One region of the Scandinavium sp. UTDF21-P1B genome, then DNA from elsewhere that is predicted to be linked to it. Evidence: riboswitches for the same ligand, from Rfam matches in the RefSeq annotation. Region 1 holds a riboswitch; each other region holds the start of a gene.

What was found. A riboswitch is a leader RNA that binds a small molecule or an ion and turns the genes downstream of it on or off. The one in region 1 is predicted to bind thiamine pyrophosphate.
Region 2: another riboswitch for thiamine pyrophosphate. It lies ahead of thiC (phosphomethylpyrimidine synthase ThiC); the one in region 1 lies ahead of thiB (thiamine ABC transporter substrate binding subunit).
Region 3: another riboswitch for thiamine pyrophosphate. It lies ahead of thiM (hydroxyethylthiazole kinase); the one in region 1 lies ahead of thiB (thiamine ABC transporter substrate binding subunit).

Annotation. Positions count from the first base shown of each region.
Region 1 covers NZ_JBFLVD010000002.1:142,936-152,532, reverse strand. Annotated here, with positions in the region: gene AB1287_RS01610 (sugar efflux transporter) at 1-441, opposite strand, end outside; gene sgrT (glucose uptake inhibitor SgrT) at 552-698, opposite strand; gene sgrR (HTH-type transcriptional regulator SgrR) at 786-2,447, shown strand; TPP riboswitch at 2,496-2,591, shown strand; gene thiB (thiamine ABC transporter substrate binding subunit) at 2,624-3,607, shown strand; gene thiP (thiamine/thiamine pyrophosphate ABC transporter permease ThiP) at 3,583-5,193, shown strand; gene thiQ (thiamine ABC transporter ATP-binding protein ThiQ) at 5,177-5,875, shown strand; gene AB1287_RS01580 (DedA family protein) at 5,978-6,745, opposite strand; gene araC (arabinose operon transcriptional regulator AraC) at 6,868-7,719, opposite strand; gene araB (ribulokinase) at 7,935-9,597, shown strand, end outside.
Region 2 covers NZ_JBFLVD010000045.1:6,316-15,912, reverse strand. Annotated here, with positions in the region: gene rpoC (DNA-directed RNA polymerase subunit beta') at 1-719, shown strand, start outside; gene AB1287_RS22235 (PTS lactose/cellobiose transporter subunit IIA) at 896-1,213, opposite strand; gene AB1287_RS22230 (PTS sugar transporter subunit IIB) at 1,217-1,522, opposite strand; gene AB1287_RS22225 (hypothetical protein) at 1,703-1,855, opposite strand; gene thiH (2-iminoacetate synthase ThiH) at 2,133-3,260, opposite strand; gene thiG (thiazole synthase) at 3,260-4,027, opposite strand; gene thiS (sulfur carrier protein ThiS) at 4,029-4,229, opposite strand; gene AB1287_RS22205 (ThiF family adenylyltransferase) at 4,213-4,968, opposite strand; gene thiE (thiamine phosphate synthase) at 4,955-5,596, opposite strand; gene thiC (phosphomethylpyrimidine synthase ThiC) at 5,596-7,491, opposite strand; TPP riboswitch at 7,574-7,674, opposite strand; gene rsd (sigma D regulator) at 7,729-8,232, opposite strand; gene nudC (NAD(+) diphosphatase) at 8,329-9,102, shown strand; gene hemE (uroporphyrinogen decarboxylase) at 9,142-9,597, shown strand, end outside.
Region 3 covers NZ_JBFLVD010000035.1:5,003-14,599, forward strand. Annotated here, with positions in the region: gene AB1287_RS20795 (LysR family transcriptional regulator) at 11-922, shown strand; gene AB1287_RS20800 (GNAT family N-acetyltransferase) at 1,103-1,651, shown strand; TPP riboswitch at 1,733-1,829, shown strand; gene thiM (hydroxyethylthiazole kinase) at 1,865-2,644, shown strand; gene thiD (bifunctional hydroxymethylpyrimidine kinase/phosphomethylpyrimidine kinase) at 2,641-3,441, shown strand; gene AB1287_RS20815 (GntR family transcriptional regulator) at 3,478-4,224, shown strand; gene AB1287_RS20820 (PfkB family carbohydrate kinase) at 4,198-5,151, opposite strand; gene AB1287_RS20825 (ADP-ribosylglycohydrolase family protein) at 5,145-6,152, opposite strand; gene AB1287_RS20830 (nucleoside permease) at 6,149-7,432, opposite strand; gene fbaB (class I fructose-bisphosphate aldolase) at 7,682-8,731, shown strand; gene yegS (lipid kinase YegS) at 8,779-9,597, opposite strand, start outside.

The DNA.
Region 1 (9,597 bases):
GCGCATAACAGAGCTGAACATCACCACTTCACGGGCCGAACTGTCGGCGTATTCACGTGCCAGGGCGAAAAGCTGCGGCATAGCCGTGTTGGCGAGGGATGCCAGCAGCACGCCGCAGGTGATGAGCGTCAGATAATGGCGGTTAAAGGCGAACAGTAACGCGTTACCCACGGCCATCAGGCAGCAAAACATGATGAGCTTGCGCCTGTCGCCCTTGCGATCCGAACGTTTGGCGAGCCCAAGGCTCACGGCAATCCCGGCAATGGCGTTAACGGTGTAAAACAGGCCGACCCAGAACGGCTGTACGCCCACTTCCCGACTAAGAAACAGGCTCAGGGTCGGCGCCTGCAAAGCCCCGGCCACGCCAATCATGAACGCCACCAGCATAAAAGCCGCGTACACCCCGTTCAGGCGTCGTCCCATCGTCATCAGCCAGAGCATGATTGTTCCTTATCCACCAAAGAGAAACGAAAAAAGCCAGCAGAACGGTTCTGCTGGCGGGTGATTTTACACCAATACTCAGTCACACATGATCAGGCAAGTTAGTGGGATCAAGAAGCCGGCGTTGTAACTTCCCACTGCATCAGATCTTCCAGCATCTTCAGGCGCGTTCCTGCGACCAGGCGGGCCAGCCATGACGCTCCCTGCGTCGCCAAAAAGTACTGTTGATAAAACTGACGGACAGTTGGCTGCTTCATCGTCACCTCCTCACTTCATCGAAATGAATTATTGGCTTAATATGAGGATAAATAAATTGCTGAGTTTTCACCGGGAGTTCCCCTTTTATGTCCTCTGGTCGTCTGCAACAACAGTTCATCCGCTTATGGCAGTGCTGTGACGGAAAATCCCAGGAGACCACGCTCAACGAGCTGGCGGAATTGCTGAGTTGCTCACGCCGCCATATGCGCACGCTGCTTAACACCATGGAAGAGCGCGGCTGGCTCACCTGGCAGGCGGAGGCCGGACGCGGCAAGCGCTCACATCTCACCTTCCTTTATACAGGCCTCGCGCTTCAGCAGCAGCGGGCTGAGGACCTGCTCGAGCAGGACAGAATCGATCAGCTTGTGCAACTCGTCGGCGATAAAGCCACCGTGCGTCAGATGCTGGTGTCCCATCTGGGGCGCAGCTTCCGCCAGGGTCGGCATATTCTGCGGGTGCTCTACTACCGCCCGATGCGCAACCTGCTGCCCGGCACGCCGCTGCGCCGCTCGGAGACCCACATCGCCCGGCAGATTTTCAGCGCCCTGACGCGCATAAATGAGGAAAACGGGGAACTGGAAGCGGATATTGCGCACCACTGGCAGCAAATTTCCCCTTTACACTGGCGATTTTACCTCCGACCAGGCATCCATTTTCACCACGGACGTGAACTGGAAATGGAAGACGTTATCCATTCTTTGCAGCGCATTAACACTCTGCCGCTCTATGCGCACATCAGTCAAATTGATTCCCCGACGGCCTGGACGCTGGATATCCACCTCTCTCGTCCTGACCGCTGGCTCCCCTGGCTACTCGGCCACATTCCGGCGATGATCCTGCCGCAGGAATGGGAAACCATGCACAATTTTTCCAGCCTGCCGGTGGGCACCGGGCCTTATGCCGTTGTCCGCAACAACGAGAATCAGCTGAAGATCCACGCATTCGACGACTTCTTTGGCTTTCGTGCGCTGATCGACGAAGTGAACGTCTGGGTCTTACCAGAAATTAGCGACGAGGTGACCTGTGGCCTGACGCTGGAAGGCTCCAGTTCCACCGAGGGTGAAAAAGCGGTAGAAAGTCGCCTGGAGGAAGGGTGTTATTACCTGCTTTTCGACGCCCGAAGCCAGAAGGGCCTGGCGGACGATGTTCGTCGTTGGGTAAGCGAAATCCTCTCCCCTGCCAACCTGCTCTACCACGCCGACGAACAGTATCAGGGCTACTGGTTCCCGGCCTACGGCCTGCTACCGCGCTGGCACCACGCCCGCCCCGGCAAAGGCGAGAAGCCCCCCGGGCTGGAAACGCTCACGCTTACCTATTACCGGGAGCATCTGGAGCATAAGAACATTGCGCTAATCATGAGCCGACTGCTGGCTGAACATCAGGTGAAGCTGGTGATTCAGGAACTTGACTACGATGAATGGCACCGCGGCGAAGCGCAAAGCGATATGTGGCTCAACAGCGCCAACTTCACGCTGCCGCTGGACTTCTCGCTCTTCGCACACCTGTTTGAAGTGCCGCTGATCCAGCACTGCATTCCGCTGGACTGGCAACAGGCCGCCACCGACTGGCAGGCGGGGGAGATCAACCTCGCCAACTGGTCGCAGCAGCTGATTGCCCGGCGTGACATCGTACCGTTGATCCACCACTGGCTGCGCATCCAGGGGCAGCGCAGTATGCGTGGCCTGCGGATGAACACGCTCGGCTGGTTTGACTTTAAGTCAGCCTGGTTTGCGCCGCCCGACCCTTAATCCCCACCGCGAGGCTTCCTGAAAAGTCACAAACTCATTACAATAACGCCGTTCTCAACGGGGTGCTGCAAAACGCGGCTGAGATAATACCCGTCGAACCTGATCCGGATAACGCCGGCGAAGGGATTTGAGGCTCACTCAAAATCCTTTGCCACCCCTAATTTTTGAGGTGCAAAGTGCTGAAAAAACTCCTGCCGTTACTGGCGCTGGTTAGCGTGCCTGTTTTCGCCAAACCTGTTCTCACCGTTTATACCTACGACTCGTTCTCCGCCGACTGGGGCCCGGGCCCGGCAGTCAAAAAAGCCTTCGAAGCAGACTGTAACTGTGAGCTGAAATACGTCGCGCTGGAGGATGGTGTTTCACTGCTGAACCGTCTGCGCATGGAAGGCAAAAACAGCAAAGCCGACGTGGTGCTCGGGCTGGATAACAATCTGCTGGAGGCGGCAACGCAGACAAACCTGTTCGCCAAAAGCGGCGTGCAGACGGATGGGCTGACCGTGCCCGGCGGCTGGAAGAATGACACCTTTGTACCGTTTGATTACGGCTATTTCGCCTTTGTGTATGACAAGAACAAGCTGAAGAACCCGCCAAAGAGCCTTAAGGATCTGGTGGAAAGCCCGAATAAATGGCGCGTGATTTATGAAGATCCGCGCACCAGCACGCCGGGCCTTGGCCTGCTGCTGTGGATGCAGAAAGTGTACGGCGACAAAGCCCCGGAAGCCTGGCAGAAGCTGGCGGCGAAAACCGTCACCGTCACCAAAGGCTGGAGCGAAGCCTACGGCCTGTTCCTGAAAGGGGAAAGCGACCTGGTGCTGAGCTACACCACCTCTCCGGCCTACCACATTATCGAAGAGAAAAAAGAGAACTATGCGGCCGCTGATTTCGCTGAAGGGCACTACCTTCAGGTCGAAGTGGCTGCGCGTACGGCAGCCAGCAAGCAGCCTGCGCTTGCCGAACAGTTCCTGAAGTTTATGGTCAGCCCGGGGTTCCAGAAAGCGATCCCGACCGGCAACTGGATGTACCCGGTGACGCAGGTTGAGCTGCCGGAGGCGTTTAGCTCGCTGGTGAAACCGACAACCACGCTGGAATATACTCCGAACCAGGTCGCAACCGAACGTCAGGGCTGGATTGCTGCATGGCAACGCGCCGTCAGCCAGTAATTCCCGGCTGGCTGCTGCCGGGTATCACGGTTGCCACATTGATGGTGACCGTGGCGCTGGCCGCCTTTCTGGCCTTATGGTTAAACGCCCCGGCGGGAAGCTGGGGTGAGTTCCTGCACGACAGCTACCTGTGGCACGTAGTGAGATTCTCCTTCTGGCAGGCATTTCTCTCCGCCCTGCTGTCGGTTTTTCCCGCTATCTTCCTTTCCCGTTCACTGTACCGCCGCCGCTTTCCCGGACGTCAAACCTTGCTGCGCCTGTGTGCCATGACGTTGATCCTGCCGGTCCTTGTCGCGGTCTTCGGCATCCTGAGCGTGTATGGACGCCAGGGCTTGCTCGCGCAGCTTTTCGCGCTGCTGGGCTGGCACTGGTCGTTCTCGCCCTATGGCTTACAGGGCATTCTGCTGGCGCACGTCTTCTTCAACATGCCGATGGCAACGCGCCTGCTGCTGCAGGCGCTGGAGCAAATTCCCGGCGAGCAGCGCCAGCTGGCGGCTCAGTTAGGCATGCGTGGCTTTACCTTTTTCCGCTTTGTCGAGTGGCCGTGGATGCGTCGGCAAATTCCGGCCATCGCGGCGCTGATTTTCATGCTGTGCTTTGCCAGCTTTGCCACCGTGCTGTCGCTCGGCGGTGGACCACAGGCGACGACCATCGAACTGGCTATCTATCAGGCACTTAACTTTGACTATGATCCAGGCCGGGCGGCGATGCTGGCGATTGTCCAGATGATTTGCTGCCTTGGTTTGATGTTAATCAGCCAGCGTTTGAGCCGCGCTATTGCTCCCGGCAATACGCAGCACACGGGCTGGCGCGATCCGGACGACCGCTTGCACAGCCGAATTATCGATTCGCTGCTGATTATCCTCGCTTTGCTGTTACTCCTGCCGCCGCTTCTGGCGGTGATCGTGGATGGCCTGAATCGTAATCTTCCCCACGTTCTGACGCAGCCCGAGCTGTGGCAGGCTATCTGGACTTCGCTACGCATTGCCGTAGCCGCCGGTTTTCTCTCCGTCGTGCTAACGCTGATGCTGCTGTGGAGTAGCCGCGAACTTCGCGCCAGAAACCAGCACCTTGCCGGACAGGGGCTGGAGCTAAGCGGCATGCTGATCCTCGCCATGCCGGGTATCGTGCTGGCGACCGGCTTCTTTTTATTGCTCAGCAGCAGCGTCGGGCTGCCCACCTCCGCCGACGGAATCGTTATCTTCACCAACGCGCTGATGGCGATTCCTTATGCGCTTAAAGTGCTGGAAAACCCGATGCGCGACGCCACTTCACGCTACAGCCAGCTTTGTCAATCGCTTGGAATGCAGGGCTTCACCCGTTTTCGCGTAGTTGAAATGCGCGCGCTTAAGCGCCCGTTGGCCCAGGCGCTGGCGTTTGCCTGCGTTTTATCGATTGGCGATTTTGGCGTGGTTGCGCTGTTTGGTAATGAAGATTTCCGTACGCTGCCGTTTTATCTTTATCAGCAGATTGGCGCCTACCGCAGCCAGGACGGCGCGGTCACCGCCTTTATTCTGCTGCTACTCTGTTTCCTGTTATTTACCGTGATTGAAAAACTTCCGGGCCGCGATGCTAAAACTGAATGATGTTACCTGGCTGTACGAGCATCTGCCGATGCGTTTTACCCTCTCCGTTAAGCAGGGAGAGCAGATTGCCGTGCTTGGTCCAAGCGGCGCAGGGAAAAGCACGCTGCTGAACCTGATTGCGGGGTTCCTAACGCCTGCCAGCGGTACGCTTTTTATCGAGAACCAGCCGCATACCCTGACGCCACCCGCCAAACGCCCGGTGTCGATGCTGTTTCAGGAGAACAACCTTTTCAGCCACCTGACGATCCGCCAGAACATCGGGCTGGGGATGCATCCAGGGCTGAAGCTGAACGCCGCCCAGCAGCATAAGCTGAGCGTGATCGCCAGCCAGATGGGCATTGAGCCGCTGCTGGAAAGGCTGCCAGGGGAGTTATCAGGAGGCCAGCGTCAGCGCGCGGCGCTTGCACGCTGCCTGGTGCGGGAACAGCCAGTGCTGCTGCTCGATGAACCCTTTTCGGCCCTCGATCCCGCGCTGCGCCAGGAGATGCTCGAGCTGGTCAGTGACGTTTGTCGTCGCCAGCAGCTCACCTTACTGATGGTCTCTCACAGCGTAGAAGATGCGGCCCGTATTGCGCCGCGTTCGCTGGTGATTGCCGATGGACGTATCGCCTGGGATGGCGCAACCGATGAGCTGCTGAGCGGCAAAGCGAGCGCTTCGCATCTGTTGGGGATTCAGGCTTAAAACATAGCCGGGCGGCGCTGCGCTTATACGGCCTACAGGAGAAGTTTGTCGGCCCGGCAAACTCAGTGCCGCCGGGCAGTCTCTTGCCCAAAGAGAGAAAAACTAGCGGCTTACAACCTTACCTAAAATACCCAGATAAACCGGCATCAGCGGATGTCTGAACAGCACATACAGTGAGACCACCGTACCGATGCTCATCACGGGCATCAGCCAGAGCAGGCGAGCGCGCGGCAGGTATCTCGTCAGCCGGTCCGCGCCCGATTTGCCGCTGCGCCACAGCCGCCAGCCGAACCAGGCAGTAAGCCATACCAGTACCGCCGCCAGCAAAAGGAGCCATTTGAAGCTGCCACTTTGCGCATCAGCAGGAATGTCGATCGCGGCCCCGGCCAGAATGCCCGGCAGGAAATAGACCGGCGGCCAGAGCAGGCAGCCAATGATATTTGGCACGATAAATTTGGATACTGGTAAATCGAGCATCCCGGCAACCATCGGCACCAGAGGTCTCGTCGGGCCAACAAAGCGGCCAATCAGTACGGTAATCATGCTGTGCTGATGCAGCGCGTGTTCGGTTTTATCCAGCAGCGCTTTGTTCTTTTGCATGAACGACCAGCGGTGCAGCGGCTTTTTAAAGCGCCAGCCGATCCAGAAGGAGATCCAGTCCCCCAGCAGGCAGCCAATGATGCCCGCAAGCCACGCCTGCCAGAAGTTCACTTCCCCACTGCCAATAAGCGCGCCGAGCGCGGACATCATGATGGTGCCTGGCAGAATTAACCCCACCAGCGCCAGCGATTCCAGAAAGGCCACCAGTGCGACAGCAATCAGTGAATAGACGACCGATTGGGTAATGAAATGTTCCAGCAACGCTTGCATAGGGGTCCCGGTTGGAGAGCGAAGCAGCGATTCTGCGGAGGTGCTGCTGCTTCGTCAAGCCGACAATTGTCTGAATAGTTTACAGGTTATGACCCGCCATCACGCGCAGGGGTTCACTTTTTTCACTCATGGGTTACACCTGCCCGGAACTCGCTGGGGCTGGCGCCGGTGCATTTTTTGAAAACGCGGGAGAAGTAGAGCTGATCTTCGAAGCCTACATTCCGCCCGACGCTGGCAATCGGCATTCTCGTGGTGCTTAGCAGCAGCTTCGCCTGGCTGATTCGCTGATCTTCACGCCAGCTCAGAACGCTGACGCCGAGCTGCTGGCGGAACAGGTGCGAGAGCCGCGACGGCGACAGGCAAACGTGCTGAGCGACGCTGGCAATATCAAACTGGCTGTCCGCCAGGTGGTCGCTGATGTACTGACAGGCATCGCGCACCCGGTTATCCATCGGCGGGAGCAGCGATTCGTTAATCGCCTCCATGCGCCGCAGCAAAAGCTGCTCCAGCAGATTGATGGCCAGCAGTTCAGAATAGCGGCCCACACCCTGCCCGGCATCGATAATCTGCCCGAAAAGCTCCGCAAACCGCGACTGATGCGCTTCGTCCGGGCGGTAAAAACCGGTCTGTGCAAAAAGCGTCGGCCAGCTCAGCCACTCGTGCCAGTAAGCCCGTGGCCGGAAGTAAACCCACTGGTGATACCACTCGCTCGCCTGCGGGTGACGACCATAGTGGTGAATCTCCCCCGGTGGAAACAGCACGATATCCCCCGGACGACAGACAAACTGGTGCCCCTGATTGTTAATCACCCCTTCCCCACGCACCGTCAGGTTAAGGATATAGCCCTTCATGCCGAGCGGGCGGTCAATAAAAAAGTCGAGATAGCCGTCGGCTTCAATCGGCGTCAACCCCGCCACCAGATGGGCGTTAAAAGAGTAGCCGGGTAACAGCGGATCGTTCTGAAGTTCAGGCATAACATCGCTCGCTCAGCAGGATTATAAGGAAAGCATTTGTCCATATTGCCAGCGAAGCGAAAAAGCGATAAATAGCCTGTTATAATATTTGCACGCCGTCACACTTTGCGCTGGCACAGCATTATTGTCCATAAGATTAGCGGTTCACGCCTGACGCTTTTTTCCGCTAAAAACTACTGTTTCTCCATACCCGACCCTCTTCATGGAGCAGCACGATGGCAATAGCAATTGGCCTCGACTTTGGCAGTGATTCAGTGCGAGCGCTGGCGGTGGAGTGCGACACAGGAAAGGAAATCGCCACCCGCGTGGAGTGGTACCCACGCTGGCAGGAAGGGCGCTACTGCGACGCGCCGAACAATCGGTTTCGTCATCATCCAAGGGATTATATTGAATCCATGGAATCAGCGCTTAAAGGGGTGCTGAGCGATCTTGGCGAACGCCGGGCAGACGTCGTAGGCATCGGCGTCGACAGTACCGGCTCCACTCCGGCACCGATTGATAACGAAGGCAATGTCCTGGCTTTACGCCCGGAGTTTGCCGACAATCCCAACGCTATGTTCGTACTGTGGAAAGATCACACCGCCGTTGAAGAAGCCGAAGCCATCACGCGCCTGTGCCACCAGCCCGGAAAAACCGACTACTCCCGCTACATCGGCGGTATTTACTCCAGCGAATGGTTCTGGGCCAAAATCCTGCACGTCACCCGCGCAGACAGCCATGTTGCACAGGCCGCCGTCTCCTGGATTGAATTATGTGACTGGGTGCCCGCTCTGCTTTCCGGCACTACGCGCCCGCAGGATATTCGTCGCGGACGCTGCAGCGCCGGGCACAAATCACTGTGGCATGAAAGCTGGGGTGGCCTGCCGCCTGCCAGCTTCTTCGACGAACTCGATCCTCTTCTCAGTCAGCATCTGCCCTGCCCGTTATTTACCGAAACGTACACCGCCGATATTCCGGTTGGCACGCTTAGCGCCGAGTGGGCGCAGCGCCTGGATCTCACGCAAAGCGTGGTGATTTCCGGTGGCGCATTCGACTGCCATATGGGCGCGGTCGGTGCGGGCGCGCAGCCAAATACGCTGGTGAAAGTTATCGGCACCTCCACCTGCGACATTCTGATTGCCGATAAAACCAGCGTCGGAGAGCGCGCCGTGCAGGGAATTTGCGGCCAGGTCGACGGCAGCGTCACGCCGGGCTTTATCGGTATGGAGGCGGGACAATCTGCCTTTGGCGACATCTATGCCTGGTTTGGCCGCATCCTCGACTGGCCGCTGGAGCAGCTGGCCGCTCAGCATCCGGAGCTGAAGGAGCAGATTAAAGCCAGTCAAAAACAGCTTCTTCCGGCCTTGACCGCCGCGTGGGCGCAAAAGCCATCGCTGGAACATCTTCCGGTGGTACTCGACTGGTTTAACGGCCGCCGAACGCCGAATGCCAACCAGCGTCTGAAGGGCGTGATTACCGATCTGAATCTCGCCACCGATGCCCCTGCGCTGTTCGGCGGGCTGGTGGCGGCCACCGCTTTTGGCGCGCGCGCCATTATGGAGTGCTTCACCTCACAGGGCATTCCGGTGAACAACGTGATGGCGCTCGGCGGCATTGCCCGTAAAAACGTGGCGATTATGCAGGCCTGCTGCGACGTGCTCAATCGCCCGCTACAGATTGTGGCCTCCGATCAGTGCTGCGCGCTGGGCGCGGCAATATTCGCTGCCGTGGCCGCGGGCGTTCACGCCAACATTCCGGCCGCGCAGCAAAAGATGGCAAGCCACATCGAACACACGCTTGAGCCGCGCCCGACTCAGGCTCAACGCTTCGAACAGCTTTATCAGCGCTACCAGCAATGGGCGAAGAGCGCCGAACACCACTATCTCCCTTCTGCCACCT
Region 2 (9,597 bases), on a different contig from region 1:
CCAAAGGTAAACGCCGTCTGGTGATCACGCCGGTTGACGGTAGCGATCCGTACGAAGAGATGATTCCAAAATGGCGTCAGCTCAACGTGTTCGAAGGTGAGCGCGTAGAACGCGGTGACGTAGTGTCCGATGGCCCGGAAGCGCCACATGACATTCTGCGTCTGCGTGGTGTTCACGCGGTGACTCGTTACATCACTAACGAAGTGCAGGACGTTTACCGTCTGCAGGGCGTTAAGATTAACGATAAGCACATCGAAGTTATCGTGCGTCAGATGCTGCGTAAAGCAACCATCGAGAACGCAGGCAGCTCCGACTTCCTCGAAGGCGAGCAGGTGGAATACTCCCGCGTCAAGATCGCAAACCGCGAGCTGGAAGCGGAAGGCAAAATCAGTGCAACCTACGCACGCGATCTGCTGGGTATCACCAAAGCGTCTCTGGCAACCGAGTCGTTTATCTCTGCGGCATCGTTCCAGGAGACCACTCGCGTTCTGACTGAAGCAGCCGTTGCGGGCAAACGCGACGAACTGCGCGGTCTGAAAGAGAACGTCATCGTGGGTCGTCTGATCCCAGCCGGTACCGGTTATGCGTACCACCAGGATCGTATCCGTCGCCGCGCGGCGGGTGAAGCGCCAGCCGCTCCACAGGTGACTGCAGAAGATGCTTCTGCAAGCCTGGCAGAGCTGCTGAACGCAGGCCTGGGCGGTTCCGACAACGAGTAATCGTTGAGTGCCCGGCGGCATACCTTGCCGGGCCTGGGCAGACCGTAAGTCGGGTAAGCAAAGTGCCACTCGACATTAAAAACCCGCTTCGGCGGGTTTTTTTATATCTGTTGTTCGGCCGGAAAACAAAAATGCCCGCGTTTAGCGGGCATTCGTATGACTGAGATAGCGTTTTTTTAGTTTACCAGCGGCAAACGACGATACAGTTCGATCATATCGCCCGCCAGATCCTGAATGACCATCGCGTTCATCAGGTGATCCTGGGAGTGAACGGTAATCAGATTGACCGGCAGTTTGCCTGTGCCTTCGTCAAGACCGATCAGCTGGGTCTGAATAGTGTGCGCATGTTTCACAAATTCGCGCGACTCTGCCATCGACTGCTCCGCCGCAGCGAAGTCACCTTTACGAGCGAGTTGCAGTGCGGTTAAAGCAGAACTGCGTGCGGCGCCGGCGTTAACCAGCAGCTCCATGATAATTGATTCTAAATCTTCCACGTCTCACTCCATCAGCTTGAGGGCTTTCTCAAGAACGACATCACCTTTCATCATGCCGTAATCCATCATATCGATAACCGCGACTTTTTTGCCCAGCGGCTCGGCCTGCGCCTGGAGTTTCGACAGCTCATACTTCACCTGCGGCCCCAGCAGCACGATATCTGCGGCATCAATGTTGTCTTTGAATTCTGCGACAGGGACTGCCTTGATAGTGACTTCGACGCCTTTCTTCTGAGCAGCGTCTTTCATACGTTGAACCAGCATGCTGGTGGACATGCCTGCTGCACAGCATAAAACGATGTTCTTCATAACTAGCCCTCATGGTCCTTGATGCCTAATCTTTATCGCGTGACGTCGGATTCAACAACCGCTTTACCGCGATTGTGTGTAAGGCATCACAAAGATAGCCGCAAAAAAATGAAACCGGTTACAGTTTTACTCGGCAGGACAAAAAAGCCCGTGCTGGCGGGCTAAAAGCGACGGAAGCGATCATTTACTGCCTGCACGCACTATCTGGTTTTTACCCTTCTGTTTGGCCTGATAGAGCGCACCATGCACGCTGGCGACAAGCTGTTCTAATGGCTCCGTGTGCCATTCACCAAAGCCGCCGCTATCTTCGCCGCCGTAGCGGTAAAGGCTCATGGCGCGTGCAGGTAATGGCCTTCGGTATAGGCGATAGAAATGGATGAGACGCGAGGATGTCGCGTGCTGACATCCGCCATCAATACAGTCCTGTCGCGAGTATCATTGCTTCTGCAAGGGCAGAAGGCAGGGCGGGAGAGGAAGAAACCGCCGCCCTGGTCAGCGCTCCGTGCTGACCTGAGTAGCGTAGGGAAAATCACGATCCCCAACAATGGACAGTGCCCGGCTTTGCGAGCACCTTTCAGCCCTTTCTTTTCCGAAATGTAACGCTTACAGATTATTGCGAGGAACGCCCCAGCCAGCTGTCCCAGTCTTTCCATACCGGCTGCAATCCTCTGGCGATGAGAGCCTGTGCAACCTCCTGAGGACGACGAGCATCATGTGGCGAAAACTGCTCCAGCTCCGGGCGATCGCCAGCGTAGCCGCCGGGCTGTGTTTTTGAGAACGCGCTGACGTTGTTAATCGCAATGGGAATCACCCGATCGCGAAACTGTGGAGACTCCCGCGTCGACAGCGACAGTTCGCTTTCAGGCGACAGCAGTCTGAAGGCGCAGATCGTTTGCACGAGCTGGCGCTCATCCATGATCGATGCGGGCTCCACGCCGCCTGCACACGGCCGCAGGCGTGGGAACGAAATGGAAAACCGGCTTTGCCAGTAATGCTTTTGCAGCCACAGTAAATGTTCCGCAACCATATAGCTGTCAACACGCCAGCTGTCGGAAAGCCCGCTCAGCGCACCGAGGCCAATTTTATCGATACCCGCTTTTCCCAGCCTGTCCGGCGTCTCCAGCCGCCAGATGAAATCCTGCTTGTTGCCTTTCAGATGGTGCCGGGCGTACATCGCCTGATGGTATGTCTCCTGGTAAACCATCACGCCATCAAGGCCGAGCGCTTTCAGTTCTGCATAGTCGGCCTGCGAAAGAGGCTGAACTTCCATCTGTAGTGAGGAAAACTGGCGACGAATAGCGGGCAGATGACGACGAAAGTAGTCCATGCCCACTTTGCTCTGATGCTCGCCGGTGACCAGCAGCAGATGTTCAAACCCGAGTGCCCGAATGGCCTCGCACTCCTGCTGGATTTCCCGGGCATCCAGCGTTTTACGCCGGATGCGGTTGCTCATGGAAAAGCCGCAATAGGTGCAGTCGTTCGCACAAAGGTTAGAGAGATACAGCGGGACGTAGAAGCTGACCGTATGTCCGAAGCGCTGGCGGGTCAGCTGCTGTGCCCGCTGCGCCAGCGGCTCCAGAAAGGCATCTGCGGCGGGCGAAATTAATGCCATGAAATCATCGCGGCTAAGCGATGGCGCCTCCAGCGCCCGCTCCACATCGGCTGCGGTTTTGCTGTGGATCCGCAGGCGTATATCGTCCCAGTTCAGTTGCTGCCAGCGTTCCGTGAAAACAGCCATCACAGCACCTCCAGGAAACCGGTTAGCGGGCTGGTGGCTTGTGCCTGTTTGCTTGTCGCTCCAGGGCCTGCCCGGCGGGCCAGAACCCCGGCCTCAACGGCAAGGCAAAAGGCACGGGCCATGTTGACGGGAGAATCTGCGACCGCAATTGCGGTATTGACCAGCACCGCATCGGCGCCCATTTCCAGGGCCTGTGCGGCGTGGCTCGGGACGCCAATTCCGGCATCCACGACAACGGGTACCGTTGCCTGCGTGATGATGATCTCCAGCATGGCGCGAGTTTCCAGGCCCTGATTAGAGCCGATAGGAGCACCGAGCGGCATCACCGCCGCACAGCCCACTTCTTCCAGCCTCTTGCAGAGAACCGGGTCTGCGCCGCAGTAAGGCAGCACCACAAACCCTTCTTTTACCAGCAGCTCTGCGGCCTTGAGCGTTTCAATCGGATCGGGCAGCAGCCAGCGTGCGTCAGGGTGAATTTCCAGTTTGACCCAGTGCGTGCCGAGCGCTTCCCGCGCAAGCCTGGCGGCAAACGCCGCTTCTTCCGCCGTTTTTGCACCAGACGTGTTGGGCAGCAGTGATACGCCCGCCGCAAGCAGTGGCTGGAGCAGGGCATCATTGCGCTGGCGTAAATCGATGCGCTTCATCGCCAGCGTGACCAGCTGGCTACCCGAAGCCTTGATGGCGTCGACCATCAGTTCCGGTGAGGAAAATTTTCCCGTGCCCGTGAACAGGTGTGATTCAAATGTTTTGTCGGCAATACGTAGCATGTCAGCCTCCGGCAATCGCCTGAAAAACCAGGAGACTATCGCCATCCTGTAAAAGGGTATCTGCCCATTGAGCCTGGGGCACTATCTGCTGATTAAGCGCCAGCGCGACGCCGGGCTGAGCCCAGCCGAGCCGGGAAAGCAGCGCGGCCAAAGGTTCTCCCGCTTCGCAATCAACGCGCTCATCATTAACGAGGATCTGCATGGCTCCCTCCGCAGACGGCGCAACCGGGCACGCGTGTTCTGATTAATGTGCGCCAGTTACCGGAACGGGCGTCGAACAGGCGCAGTGAATCCTGTGCGACGCTCATGCCACTCAGCAGCTTGATGGCTTCCAGCGCCTGCAGCGTGCCCATCACGCCGACGACCGGGCCCACGATCCCCGCGGTGCGGCAGTTGCGCTCTGGCTCCCGTTCATCAGGCCAGAGACAGCGGTAGCAGCCATGGGTGAAGGGTGGTGCAATGGTCATCAGCTGTCCGCCGAAGCCGACGGCACTGGCGGTTATCAGCGGCGTGCCGTGCTTCACGCAGGCGGCATTTATGGCCTGACGACTCGCCATCGTGTCGGTACAGTCGAGTACCACATCGGCCTGCACGACTTGCTTATGAAGCCCCTCGCCTTCGAGGTGCTGGTTTAGTGCGATCAGCTGAATATCCGGATTGAGCTGAGCCAGCCGCTGCTTCGTTATCTCCGCTTTCGGCCGATCAATATCGTCAACGCTGAACAGGATCTGGCGCTGCAAATTGCTGATATGCACGTGGTCATCGTCTGCCAGCACCAGCGTGCCGATTCCTGCGCCCGCGAGATACAGCGCTGCAGGCGCGCCTAAACCTCCCAGCCCAACGATCAGCACCCGGCTGGCGAGCAGCTTCTGCTGGCCGTCGACGGCAATATCCTCCAGCAGGATCTGGCGGCTGTAGCGCATAAAGTCACGATTGTTCATCGCCCGCTCCCGCCATCTCAAGCAGCTGAGCCGTGGCGATTTGCCAGTCCGGCGCTTCGGTTATCGCGCTGACCACTGCAATGCTCCCAACCCCCGTTGCCAGAACGGACGGCGCGCGCGCAAGGCTGATGCCGCCAATGGCTACCGTCGGGTAATCTTTCAGTCGCTCAACATGTGCGGCAAGCTGCGTCAGCCCCTGCGGAGCTGATGGCATCTGCTTGGTTTGCGTTGGAAAAACGTGGCCGAGGGCGATATAAGACGGCCGTACAGCCAGCGCTACGTCTATCTCCATATCATCATGGGTGGAAACACCCAGCCGCAGGCCAGCCTGACGAATGGCGTCCAGATCCGTCACTTCCAGATCCTCCTGGCCCAGATGCACGCCGTAGGCCTTATGCTTAATCGCCAGCCGCCAGTAATCGTTGATAAACAACCGGGCGCGATAGCGACGGCCCAAAGCGATGGCGGCGATAACGTCCGCCTCCACTTCCTCATCGCGCTTATCTTTAATACGTAGCTGAAGAGTGCGTACACCTGCTTCAAGCAGGCGTTTGATCCACTCCACGCTATCGACCACCGGGTAAAGGCCGAGACGGTGTGGCACCGTCGGGAAATCGGGCTGATACATCAGGCTTCCTCCTTGCGCAGATAGATTTCGCCGCCTTTGGCGCGGAAGTTCTCTGACATATCCGCCATGCCGACTTCAATGGTCTGTGCCGCCGCGTAGTCGCGGACTTCCTGAGAGATTTTCATCGAGCAGAATTTGGGGCCGCACATTGAGCAGAAGTGGGCTACTTTTCCGGATTCCTGCGGCAGGGTTTCATCGTGATATGCGCGGGCGGTGAAGGGGTCGAGCGCCAGGTTGAACTGATCTTCCCAGCGGAATTCAAAGCGTGCTTTTGACATAGCGTTATCACGGATTTGCGCTCCGGGATGACCTTTTGCCAGATCCGCGGCGTGGGCGGCAATCTTATAGGTGATAAGCCCTTGCTTAACGTCTTCTTTATTCGGCAGGCCGAGATGCTCTTTTGGCGTAACGTAGCAGAGCATCGCGCAGCCAAACCAGCCGATCATTGCCGCGCCAATGCCGGAAGTGAAGTGGTCATAACCCGGTGCGATATCCGTGGTCAGCGGCCCAAGCGTGTAGAACGGTGCTTCGTGGCAGTGCTCCAGTTCTTCGGTCATGTTGCGGCGAATCATCTGCATCGGCACATGGCCCGGACCTTCAATCATCACCTGCACGTCGTACTCCCAGGCAATTTTGGTCAGCTCGCCGAGCGTGTGCAGTTCGGCAAACTGCGCTTCGTCATTGGCATCCTGAATCGAGCCCGGACGCAGTCCGTCGCCAAGAGAGAGGGAAACGTCGTAGGCGGCGCAGATTTCGCAGATCTCGCGGAAGTGCTGATAAAGGAAGTTTTCCTGATGATGCGACAGGCACCACTTCGCTATAATGGAGCCGCCGCGGGAAACAATGCCCGTCAGGCGTTTGGCCGTCATCGGCACGTAGCGCAGCAGCACGCCAGCGTGAATGGTGAAGTAGTCGACGCCCTGTTCGGCTTGTTCCAGTAAAGTATCCCGGAAGGCTTCCCACGTCAGATCTTCGGCGATCCCGTTAACCTTCTCCAGCGCCTGATAGATCGGCACGGTGCCGATCGGAACCGGGCTGTTGCGCAGGATCCACTCGCGGGTTTCGTGGATGTAGCGCCCCGTTGATAAGTCCATCACCGTATCCGCGCCCCAGCGCGTTGACCACACCAGCTTCTCCACTTCCTCTTCGATGGAGGAGGTCACCGCCGAGTTGCCGATGTTGGCGTTCACCTTGACGAGGAAATTGCGGCCAATGATCATCGGCTCGGATTCCGGGTGGTTGATGTTTGCCGGGATGATGGCGCGGCCGGCGGCCACTTCATCGCGCACAAATTCCGGGGTGATATTTTCCGGCAAACGCGCGCCGAAACCTTCTCCCGGATGCTGGTGGCGTAAGACTTCACCGCGAATCCGCTCACGCCCCATGTTTTCGCGAATGGCGATGAACTCCATTTCCGGCGTCACGATGCCCTGGCGGGCGTAGTGCAGCTGGGTCACGCATTTACCGGACTTAGCGCGTTTGGGCTTTAACAATCCGCTGAAGCGCAGCTCGTCGAGGCCGTCGTCGGCCAGGCGCTCTTTGGTGTACGCTGAGCTTCTCTCATCCAGCGGTTCGCTGTCGTTGCGGGCGTCAATCCATGGCTGGCGTAGCTTTTCCAGGCCGAGCTGGACGTTAATTTTTATCGACGGCTCGCCATACGGGCCGGAGGTGTCGTACACCGGCACAGCTTCGTTTTGTTCGAACTGTGGATTCTCTTTGGTGCCGCCGATGAGCGTTGGGCTTAGCTGAATTTCGCGCATTGGGACGCGAATATCGTCCTGCGAGCCCTGAAGATAGATACGCTGTGAGTTAGGAAACGCGGTGCCTTCCAGCGTGTCGATAAAGCGTTGAGCCTGTGCACGCTGTTCGCGGCGGGTCAGTTTGGTAGTAGACATAGCACATTCCAGTAAAGTAAGGATATGGCTTGTCAGACGACGGATGAAGCAAGAGGAGACATCGCCTTTATGGCGATGTAACAGCAGGTTGACTCTTGTTCCCTTCGCAGGTATTAGCCTGATCAGGTTCCGCGGATCCCGAATTAACGGTCTCAGCCCAAATGGGCACTCCGACAAGATAAAACCCCGCCCGCAGGCGAGGTGAAGGTTGTAAATTACTCGTTAACGCTTAAGAACTCAAGCCGGACGCGCGATCTGATTTTCGTCGTTCGCGCCGCCGTTAAATTTGCTGTCCAGCGCCAGCGCAATCAGGCTGTCTTCCAGCGTAAAGCGCGCGGCCAGCGCTTCGCCAAGGGCGGATAACGCCTGTTGAAACTCCATGCAGTTATCATCGTCGATGGCGGTTTCCAGGCTGGAATCATACAAATCCATGATCTGCTGGGTGTTGCCTTCAAGCTGCGGATAGAGCTTTGTTGCCGCCAAAAGTGGGTTTTCGCCTTCCAATTCGCCGACAATGCGTTCATAAATACTGAAGTGACCGGCGGAGAGATAATCCACCAGACGCTGGCAAAAATCGTCGAGGGCTTTTTCGTTGAGGCGCATATACGATCCTTTGCCAGGCTTAATGCCAACCAGATTGTAATAGGCGACGATCAACTGCTTACGCACCTGTAGCCACTGATCGACAAGATGATGGCTGCCGCCAACGCGCTCTGTCAGGCTTTCTAACTGGTTTAGCATGATGGACTCCGACTTTAAAAGAGTAAAAACGGCTCACCCAAAAATGTAAAAACACTGTTAACAAAGTGCCAGTGAAGCGAAGGTAGTGCAATAGATATGGATCGTATTATTGAAAAATTAGACAGCGGTTGGTGGATAGTCAGTCACGAACAGAAATTATGGCTGCCCGGTGGAGAAATACCGTGTGGGACGGCAGAGAATTTCGATCTTGTCGGCCTGCCAGCCATGCAAATTGGTGAGTGGGAAGGCGCTCCCGTCTGGCTGGTTCAACAGGCGCGCTGCCAGGAGATGGGCACGGTTCGCCAGGTCCTGGATCAGGACGTCGGCCTGTTCCAGCTAGCCGGGCGTGGCGTCCAACTGGCGGAGTTTTACCGTTCGCATAAATTCTGCGGCTATTGCGGCCACACCATGCATCCGAGCAAAACCGAATGGGCAATGCTGTGCAGCCATTGCCGCGAACGCTATTACCCGCAAATCGCACCGTGCATTATCGTCGCCATTCGGCGTGATGACTCCATCCTGCTGGCACAGCATACCCGCCATCGCAACGGCGTGCATACCGTGCTGGCAGGTTTTGTTGAAGTGGGCGAAACGCTGGAGCAGGCGGTGGCCCGCGAAGTGATGGAGGAGAGCGGCATCCGCGTAAAAAACCTTCGTTACATCACCTCACAGCCATGGCCTTTCCCCCAGTCGCTGATGACCGCGTTTATGGCAGATTATGACAGCGGAGAGATTGTCATCGATCCGAAAGAATTACTGGACGCTAACTGGTATCGCTACGATAACCTGCCGCTGCTTCCGCCGCCGGGCACCGTGGCGCGGCGTTTGATTGAAGACACCGTGGCGATGTGTCGGGCAGATGACGAGTGATGGTACACTCCCCGCATAATGCATAAAGGAACTGCAAATATGACCGAACTGAAAAACGATCGTTATCTGCGTGCGCTGCTGCGCCAGCCTGTTGATATTACACCTGTCTGGATGATGAGACAGGCAGGCCGCTATTTGCCGGAGTACAAAGCTACGCGTGCGCAGGCGGGGGATTTTATGTCACTGTGCAAAAATGCGGAGCTGGCCTGTGAAGTGACCCTGCAGCCGCTGCGTCGCTACCCGCTGGATGCGGCGATCCTCTTTTCGGACATTCTGACCATTCCCGACGCAATGGGGCTTGGGCTCTATTTCGAGGCCGGTGAAGGCCCGCGTTTCACCTCGGTGCTGAAAACCAAAGCTGATATCGAAAAGCTGCCCGTTCCCGATCCGGAACAGGAGCTGGGCTACGTGATGAACGCAGTGCGTACCATTCGCCGCGAACTCAAAGGCGAGGTCCCGCTGATTGGCTTCTCCGGCAGTCCGTGGACGCTGGCA
Region 3 (9,597 bases), on a different contig from region 1:
GGAGAAAAAGATGCTCAGACTGGAAGATCTGACCCTGTTCGTGCGCGCGGCGGCGTTGGGCAATTTTAGCGAAGCGGCGCGTGAGGCGGGGTTGCCGCCTGCGCAGGTGAGTACAGCCATTAAACGGCTGGAGACACAGCTCAACATTCGGCTGTTTGCGCGTTCGACCCGGAGCCTGCGATTAACCCCGGAAGGTGAAACCTGGCTGCCGTTTGCCACGCAGATGCTCGACACGCTCCATGCCGGAATGCAGCAGCTTCAGACTTCAGAAGATGAAATCCGCGGTACGCTACAGATTGCTGTGCCTTCAGATCTTGGCCGCAATCTCCTGCTCACGGTCTTTCAGGATTTTCGCCGCCGCCATCCTGCGCTGCGGCTGCGTATTCTGTTTTCCGACAACCTGGCCGACATTTTTAAAGATCCGGTGGACGTCGCTTTTCGCTATGGGCACAACGACGATGCATCGTTCATCTCTTTACCCGTCGCTGCGGAAAACCGTCGCGTGCTGGTGGCATCCCCCGACTGGATAAGCCGCCACGGCGAGCCGAAAACGCTGGAGGAGTTGCGCCAGCACAATGCTCTCACCTACAGCCTGCGCGGCAGACTCTACGATCGCTGGACGCTTTTTCGCGACGGGCAGATGCACGAGGTGCAGGTTTCCAGCGTGATGATGAGCGATGACGCGGAAGTGATCCGCCGTATGGCGATTGCCGGAGAAGGGATTGCCAATAAGTCGTGGCTGGACGTCAGCGATGATATTGCCGAAGGGCGATTGAAGATAATCCTGCCGGACTATCAGGGTGACCCGGTACCGCTGAATATGATTTGCCCGCACCGCAAACAGCTTTCGCCGGCGGTGCGTTTGTTATATGAAGTGGTAAGGGAAAAGTGCGTCCTAAAGCTGCAACATCTTCCGTTTTAGTGTGCTGACGATAGCCTGTCTATATGTCTGAATGATAAGGTAATAGTGTAAGGATTTTCCCTTCATTTTGGCGCTTAGTCTCTATTCATTGCCAGAGGATACGTTATTGTCCAGGGTGTCCAGCAAGGTGGTTCTGAAATTGAGAAGCGTTCTGGTCGACTAAACAGAGGGTATACCAACATGATTGCCACACCTGAAATTGTGACCGACAGGCTTATCCTTAAACCATTGCGCTCAGAAGATGCGCAGCAGATTCAGCGCAAATTTCCTCGTTGGGAGATAGTGCGCTATCTGATTTCAACCGTGCCCTGGCCTTTTCCTGAGGGTGCTGCACAGCATTACGTTGATAACGTCGCGCTTGCCGCCAGTAAAAAAGGGACAGGATGGTTCTGGAGCCTGCGACCCAAAGAAGACGAAAACGAGCTAATCGGCGTCATTTCACTGATGGATATCCCTGATAATAACCGCGGTTTCTGGCTGGTGCCGGAATGGCAGGGGAAGGGGCTGATGGCCGAAGCCTGCGAGGCGGTGAATGAATTTTGGTTTGAAACGCTGAACAAAGAGGTGCTCAGGGCGCCAAAAGCTGCTGATAATCAACGTTCTAAAAATCTGTCCATGCGAAATGGAATGCGTTTAGTCCGTACCGAAAAAGCGCAGTACGTATCCGGTGAGCTGGATTCAGAACTGTGGGAAATTACGCGGGAGATGTGGCGCGGGCGTCAGGGCTGAGTTGGAGAGACGTGTTTACATCCTCGGCCCGCAGCATTATCCTCCCCATGGTTTAACGTCACGTTAACCACAGAATTTGATTCAAATGACTCGGGGTGCCCTTCTTTGTGAAGGCTGAGAAATACCCGTATTACCTGATCTGGATAATGCCAGCGTAGGGAAGTCAGAACCCATATCGGGTATCGCTTCTTCACCGTCTGGCAGGAGCGAACCATGCAAGCTGACCTGCTAAACCCCGCGCTCGTTGCGCATACTTCACACCTTTTTCGTTCCCGCTCGCCGCTCGTTCACTGTATGACCAATGACGTCGTGCAGACTTTTACCGCCAACGTTTTACTGGCTATCGGCGCTTCTCCGGCGATGGTGATTGACGCTGATGAGGCTCGCCAGTTTGTCGCAATGGCGGATGCGTTGCTGATTAACGTCGGCACGCTGACGAAAGAACGTGCGTTGGCAATGCGTCTTGCCGTGGAAAGTGCGAGCGCGAACAATAAACCCTGGACGCTGGATCCTGTTGCCGTTGGCGCGCTGGCGCTGCGCACTGAATTTTGCCATCAGCTGCTGGCACTGAAGCCTGCGGCGATTCGCGGCAATGCTTCTGAAATTATGGCGCTGGCAGGGATGAGCCTGGGCGGACGGGGTGTAGATACCACGGACACCGCAGCGGCGGCATTGCCTGCCGCACAGGCGCTGGCCCGGCAAATTTCTACCGTCGTGGCGGTAACGGGTGAAGTGGATTACGTCACTGATGGACGGCGAACGCTGATGGTCATCGGCGGTTCATCGCTAATGACGCGCGTGGTCGGTACCGGCTGCGCTTTATCTGCGGTGGTGGCGGCAAGCTGCGCATTGCCGGGCGACAGGCTCGACAACGTGGCAGCAGCCTGCGGAATAATGAAACGGGCCGGAAGCCTGGCGACGGAAAACAGCGCCGGGCCGGGAAGTTTTGTCGCTGTGTTCCTTGATGCGCTGTATGGGGAGGGCCAGGCATGAAGCGGATTAACGCCTTAACTATCGCCGGCACGGATCCGAGCGGCGGCGCGGGTATTCAGGCCGATCTTAAAACGTTTTCAGCGCTGGGTGCTTATGGCTGTTCGGTCATTACTGCGCTGGTGGCGCAGAACACCCGTGGCGTGCAGTCGGTTTATCGGATTGAGCCTGACTTTGTTGCAGCACAGCTCGATTCGGTGCTCAGCGATGTGCGAATCGACACTACCAAAATAGGGATGCTGGCGGAAACCGATATTGTGGAAGCCGTCGCGGAAAGGCTCGCGCGATACCAGAGCCAGAACGTGGTGCTGGATACGGTAATGCTGGCGAAAAGCGGCGATCCGCTGCTCTCTGAATCGGCGGTTGAAACCCTGCGTAAAAGGCTGTTGCCGCAGGTTTCGTTAATCACGCCGAATCTGCCGGAAGCCGCTGCGTTACTGGATGCGCCACACGCTCAAAACGAGCGGGAGATGCTGGAGCAGGGACGTGCGCTGCGGGCTCTGGGCTGCGAGGCGGTGCTGATGAAGGGCGGGCATCTGGACGATGCGGAAAGCCCGGACTGGCTGTTTACCGCCGAAGGGGAACATCGCTTCACCGCACCGCGAGTACCAACGAAAAATACCCATGGAACCGGATGTACCTTGTCAGCGGCGTTAGCCGCGCTGCGTCCACGACATTCAGGCTGGCTGGAAACGGTGCCGGAGGCGAAACGCTGGCTCTCTGCGGCGCTCGCAAAAGCCGACTCGCTGGAGGTGGGGAATGGGATCGGTCCGGTGCATCATTTTCACGCCTGGTGGTAGTATACTGGCTGAAACTGTCTGTCAGGAAAATCAGAGATGGAACAAGCGCATACCCGGCTTCTTGCTCAACTGAATGAGCGCATCGCCGCCGCCGACAACACGCCGCTGTACCTGAAGTTTGCCGAAACGGTGAAGAACGCAGTGCGCAGCGGCTGGCTGGAGCACGGCAATATTCTGCCCGGCGAGCGCGATCTCAGCCAGCTCACCGGGGTATCGCGCATCACCGTGCGCAAGGCGATGCAGACTCTCGAAGACGAGGGTGTTGTGACGCGTGCCCGCGGCTATGGTACGCAGATCAACAACATCTTTGAGTATTCTTTGAAAGAGGCGCGCGGGTTTTCTCAGCAGGTGGTGCTGCGCGGGAAAAAGCCGGATACGCTGTGGGTCAACAAACGCGTGGTGGAATGCCCGGCTGAAGTGGCTGAGCAGCTGGCGATAGAGCCAAAAAGCGATGTGTTTCTACTCAAGCGCATTCGCTATGTCGATGAAGAGGCGGTGTCCATTGAGGAGTCGTGGGTGCCGTCGCATCTGATTGCGGATGCAGACGAGATCGGCATTTCGCTGTACGACTACTTCCGTAGCCAGCATATTTATCCGCAGCGCACCCGCTCGCGGGTCAGCGCCCGGATGCCGGACGCCGAGTTTCAATCGCACATCAAAATGGATGACAAAATTCCGGTGCTGGTGATTAAACAGGTGGCGCTGGACCAGCAGCAGCGGCCGATTGAGTACAGCATCAGCTACTGCCGCAGTGATTTATACGTGTTTGTGTGTGAGGAGTAGTTCGTCGCGCGTCGGTGCACAGTCGCCGCCGCGATGGCTTACCACCCACGATGCCACCGCATTGCCCAGCGTCACCGCTTCGTTTAAAGACCAGCCCGCAGCTAAACCGGCCAGCACGCCGCCCGCGTGGCTGTCACCCGCCCCGATGGTGTCGACCACCGTCGTCGGAAATGCCGCTGCTTGCCCGCAGCCTTTCTCACTGAAATACCATGCGCCGTCTTTGTCTTGCCTGACAATCAGCGGGGCATGCCAGCGTTCCAGCCACGCTTTGCCCAGCGCTTCAGTCTCGTCGGGAAGCTGGTAAAGTTCAGCCACGATCTCCGCTTCCTGACGGTTCAGGGTGATAAGCGGCTTGCAGGCCATGATGCGGGCGAAGCGCTCCGGTGGAATATCAGCAATACGCGGCCCGAAATCGATAAGCGCAGTGACGCCTGGCGTCAACGCCAGCCAGCCAATCAGCAAATCCGCGCAGGAGGCGGTGAGCTGATAGCCGGAAAGATAAACCAGACCGTCGGCATGGCGCGGCAGGCGTGCCAGCCATTCATTCGTCCATGCGTTTTCCACGCCGGTAAAGGACATGAAGGTACGCTCACCGTCGGGTTCAACCAGCGCCAGGCACCAGCCGTTATCACCTCTGTCGGTTTCAATCACGCTGGTGATGCCCTGCTTGTGCAGATTGTTACGCACGATGTCAGCCCAGACGCCCTGGCCCAGCGGCAGGGCATTGCAGGCATCGATATCCAGACGCTTCAGCGCCACGGCGACGTTCAATGCACAGCCGCCAATATTCACGCTTTGCTGCTGGAGCTCGATATCACAGCCGCGCCAGGGCAGGGCGTAGGCGTCGGCGATGACGTCAATCACCGCCGAGCCGATCACCGTCACCGGGCGCCGCTGCTGAAGCTGCCTCAGTTTGTCGCTCAGCATTTTTCCTCCCGCCGTTGACGGAACTGCAGCAGGGCATCGGCGTAGCGCCCAAAGTCGAGCTGATTCACTTCGTCCAGTTCCCGCTTCAGCGCAGGGTCAATGCCGTCGACGCCGTGCAGCGCGCCGCAGATAGCGGTTGCCATTGCGCCGATGGTGTCGGTGTCGCCGCCGAGGTTTGCGCAGAGGATGGCGCAGCGGTTCGGATCGGTTTCGGCCAGCTCCACCATTGCAATTGCACAGGCTACCGATTCAATGGTGCTGGTGCCCGCGCCAACCAGCTGGTAGAGCTGCTCGCAGGCGGATTCCACGCCGTGGGCTTCACGCACCGTTTTAAGCGCCAGCTCAATGCGCATCGCAAGAGAAGCATTGAAAGTGGTGACGCGTTTTTCCTGTGCGTGGTGGGCGATGGACGGTAGCGCATCGACAATGTTCTGCCAGCTTTCACCGTCAATCGCGCGGGAAACCGCCCAGCCAATGGCCACGGCGCCAGCGAGGGCGAGATCGGATTTGTGCGTCGGGCTGGAGGCCTGCGCGACATCATCAATAAAGGCATCCAGATTTGCCGTTGGCAGCACGCAGCCGAGTGGGGAAACGCGCATCGCCGCGCCGTTAGTCACGCCGTTGTTCTCAAGCTGGCTGACCGGCTTGCCGTCGCGGATCGCATTCAGCGCAATTTTTGACGTCGGGCCGAGCACGTTTTTATTGAACGCGTCGAAGCCCTCAGCCCATGCCAGGATGTGGCGACCGATGACGTCCGGGACGATTTCACCGTCGCATTCGATTAACGCGTCGGCCAGGCACAGCGCCATTGAGGTGTCGTCGGTAAATTCTGCGCGTTTGAAGTAGCAGGCGGCGTTATTTTCCGCCGGGCCATCGAGAAAACGGTCAATCCACCCGAAGTGCGCCTTCACGCGGGAGCGCGGCCACAGCTCAGAAGGCATTCCCATCGCATCGCCTAACGCCTGCCCATAGAGGGCACCGAGAATTCGTTGGTGTTTCATTTCACTTCCTCATGTGTCATCGCCATATCGCGTTCGTCGGTGTCGACGTGGATGGCGGTAATCTCTTTGTCCGATTCACGGAAGAACAGCATAAACAGCACGGCAATCACCGCGATCATCACCGCACCGAAGGTCCACATTCCGGCCCAGTTAAAGGTCAGTCCGTTAACGGGCTCCTTATAGGCGAACATTTTTTCCATCATCACCCCGCCCAGACGGTAGCCGAGCAGGCTGCCGAAGCCCTGACAGCAGAGCGTAATCAGGCCCTGCGCGGCGTTGCGCATCTGCACCGGCGCTTTTTTATCCACATAGATATAGGCCGTGACGTAGTAAAAATCGTAGCTCACGCCGTGCAGCAAAATACCGAGGAAAAGCAGGCCGTAGGTGAAGTAATGTTCTGCGCCACCGTAGACGAAGAAGCCATAGCGAATCGCTGCGGTGATCAAACCCAGTAATAATACCTTTTTAATACCAAAGCGTTTAGTGAAGAACGGCAGCGCCAGCATAAAGAAGATTTCGGAGAACTGACCGAGGGTCATCCAGCCGGTGGCATTGTGCATGCCCACTTCCGTTAAATAGCCATTGGCGAAGATGTAATAGAACGCCAGCGGCATCGCGAACAGGAAAGAGCAGAAGAAAAAGACGAGGAAGTTTTTATCGCGCAGCAGGACCAGCGCGTCCAGGCCAAGCATCACCTTCAGGCTCAGCTTGCCGGTGCTCTTCGGTGGCGTATCCGGCAGGAACAGCGCGAACACGCCGAGCAGCGCGGAGCTGCCTGCGGTAATCAGCAATGGAATGCTGGTTGGCGAAATGTCGTCATAGCCCATCATCTGCGGTAAGAATCCGCACACCAGCCCCGAGCCAATCCAGCCGATGGTGCCCATCACGCGGATGCGCGGGAAGTCACGCTCGACGTCCGGCACGTGGGAAAACGCGATGCTGTTGGTCAACGCGATGGTCGGCATATAGGTGAGCGAGTAGGCCAGCAGCAGCGGGAAGAAGCCGCTGAAGGTGGTTTGCTGTGCGGCGAAGTACATCAGGATGGCGCCTGCGAACATCAGCACGGCCAGCACTTTCTGCGCAGGGAAGAAGCGGTCCGTCAGCGAGCCGACGAGGATAGGCGAGAGGATCGCGGCGATGGCGGTACAGGCGTAAGACCAGCCGATTTCCCCGGCGCTGAAGCCATTTTTACTGAGCCACAGCCACAATGGCACGAACCATGCGCCCCAGATAAACCACTCTACGAACATCATGAACGACAGCTTTACCGTAGTTTTCATCTTTAAATCCTTCATGACAGGTAAGGTACGCCTGCACACTACCATTGAATAATACCTTTAAAATACCTTTGCGATGATTCCTTGAGCGACTTAACACTTTTCTGCACCTGAATCGTGCCAGCGGATTGTGCTTAAAAGCGCACGAATAGGCTGGAAAAATCAGGTCCAGAGGTCCAGGCTTAGGGTTGCCTGAAATCAGGCCCAGGACATTCATGCTCGTTTTTACGGGCACTTACGGGAGTTATCGCTATGACTGATATTGCGCAGTTGCTTGGCAAAGACGCCGACAGCCTTTTACAGCATCGTTGTATGACCATTCCGTCCGGGCAGCTTTATCTTCCCGGTCCCGATTATGTTGACCGCGTGATGATCGACAATAACCGCCCACCTGCCGTGCTGCGGAACATGCAGACTCTGTACAACACCGGCCGCCTGGCGGGCACCGGCTATCTCTCTATTTTACCGGTAGACCAGGGCGTTGAGCACTCTGCGGGCGCATCGTTTGCGGCAAATCCGCTCTATTTTGACCCGAAAAACATTGTCGAGCTGGCGATTGAGGCAGGCTGTAACTGTGTGGCCTCCACTTATGGTGTGCTGGCGAGCGTGTCGCGCCGCTATGCGCACCGCATTCCTTTCCTCGTGAAGCTCAACCACAATGAAACGCTGAGCTACCCGAACACCTTCGATCAAACCCTCTATGCCAGCGTCGAGCAGGCTTTTAACATGGGCGCGGTGGCTGTTGGGGCGACTATCTATTTTGGTTCGGAAGAGTCTCGTCGCCAGATTGAGGAGATTTCAGCCGCCTTTGAACGTGCGCACGAGCTGGGGATGGTGACGGTACTGTGGGCCTACCTGCGAAATTCTGCCTTTAAGAAAGACGGCGTCGACTATCACGTTTCGGCGGATTTGACCGGACAGGCCAACCACCTTGCGGCCACTATCGGCGCCGATATCGTGAAGCAAAAAATGGCGGAAAATAACGGTGGCTACAAGGCCGTCAATTTCGGCTACACCGATGAGCGCGTTTACAGCAAGCTCACCACCGACAATCCTATCGATCTGGTGCGTTACCAGCTGGCAAACTGCTATATGGGGCGCGCCGGGTTAATTAACTCCGGCGGTGCTGCCGGGGATAATGATCAGGCCGACGCGGTTCGCACGGCGGTGATTAATAAACGTGCGGGCGGTATGGGACTTATTCTTGGCCGCAAAGCGTTTAAGAAATCGATGGCTGAGGGCGTGAAGCTGATAAACTCGGTGCAGGATGTTTATCTGGACGAAAAAGTCACCATCGCCTGATCGCCTGCTGAAAAAAGCCTCCTGAATTTGGGAGGCTTTTTTCGCCGCTAGCGCAGTAAAGGGCAGCCTGGCGGCAGGCGGCATTTCAGAGCGTGCGGCAAAATCTCGATACGAAATTCCCGGCCGCTCATCGGCTCGCCGTCCAGGTTAAACGTGATGTCGTGCGGGGCGGAAATTTCAAACCACGATGACACGCCATCAATCAGGTTAGGGCTCTCCTGCGGGCTTGAAAGCGTAGTGAGCAGAGCAGGAAGCAGCTCTTCGCCGGTAAAGATACGCAGATGAAGCAGGCCGTCGTTAATGAGTGCGTCCGGGCAAAGCTGCTGGCCGCCTCCGGCCTGACGCCCGTTGCCAATGCCTATCACCAGCGCGTCGCCTTGCCAGTGGAATCCTTCTCCACGAATTTCACAGCGGTCGGCTTTCAGCGTATCAGGCCGCATCAGACCGTGAATCAGATAAGAGACGCCGCCCAGCGCTGCCTTCAGCTTTTCTGGCGTCTCGCTGGTAATTCTCGTCCCGAAACCACCGGTCGCCATATTGATAAAGCAGGTTTTTTCGTTCACCCGGGCGATATCGATAGCCGCGGCATTTCCCGCCATCGCCAGCTTCAGCGCTTTATCCAGTTCGCCGGGTACACCGACGCTGGTGGCAAAATCGTTGGCAGTGCCGAGCGGTAAAAGGCCGAGCGCCGGCGTATGCGGGTGTTTGCAGTGAATTAACGCCGTCGCCACTTCATTGATCGTGCCGTCGCCGCCGCCTGCGATCACCGTCGCCACGCCCAGCTCACAGGCTTCTTCAAGATAGCGAGCGGCATCCCCTTTCTCCCATGTCACCCGCACGTGGATCTCCACGCCCTCATCGCGAAG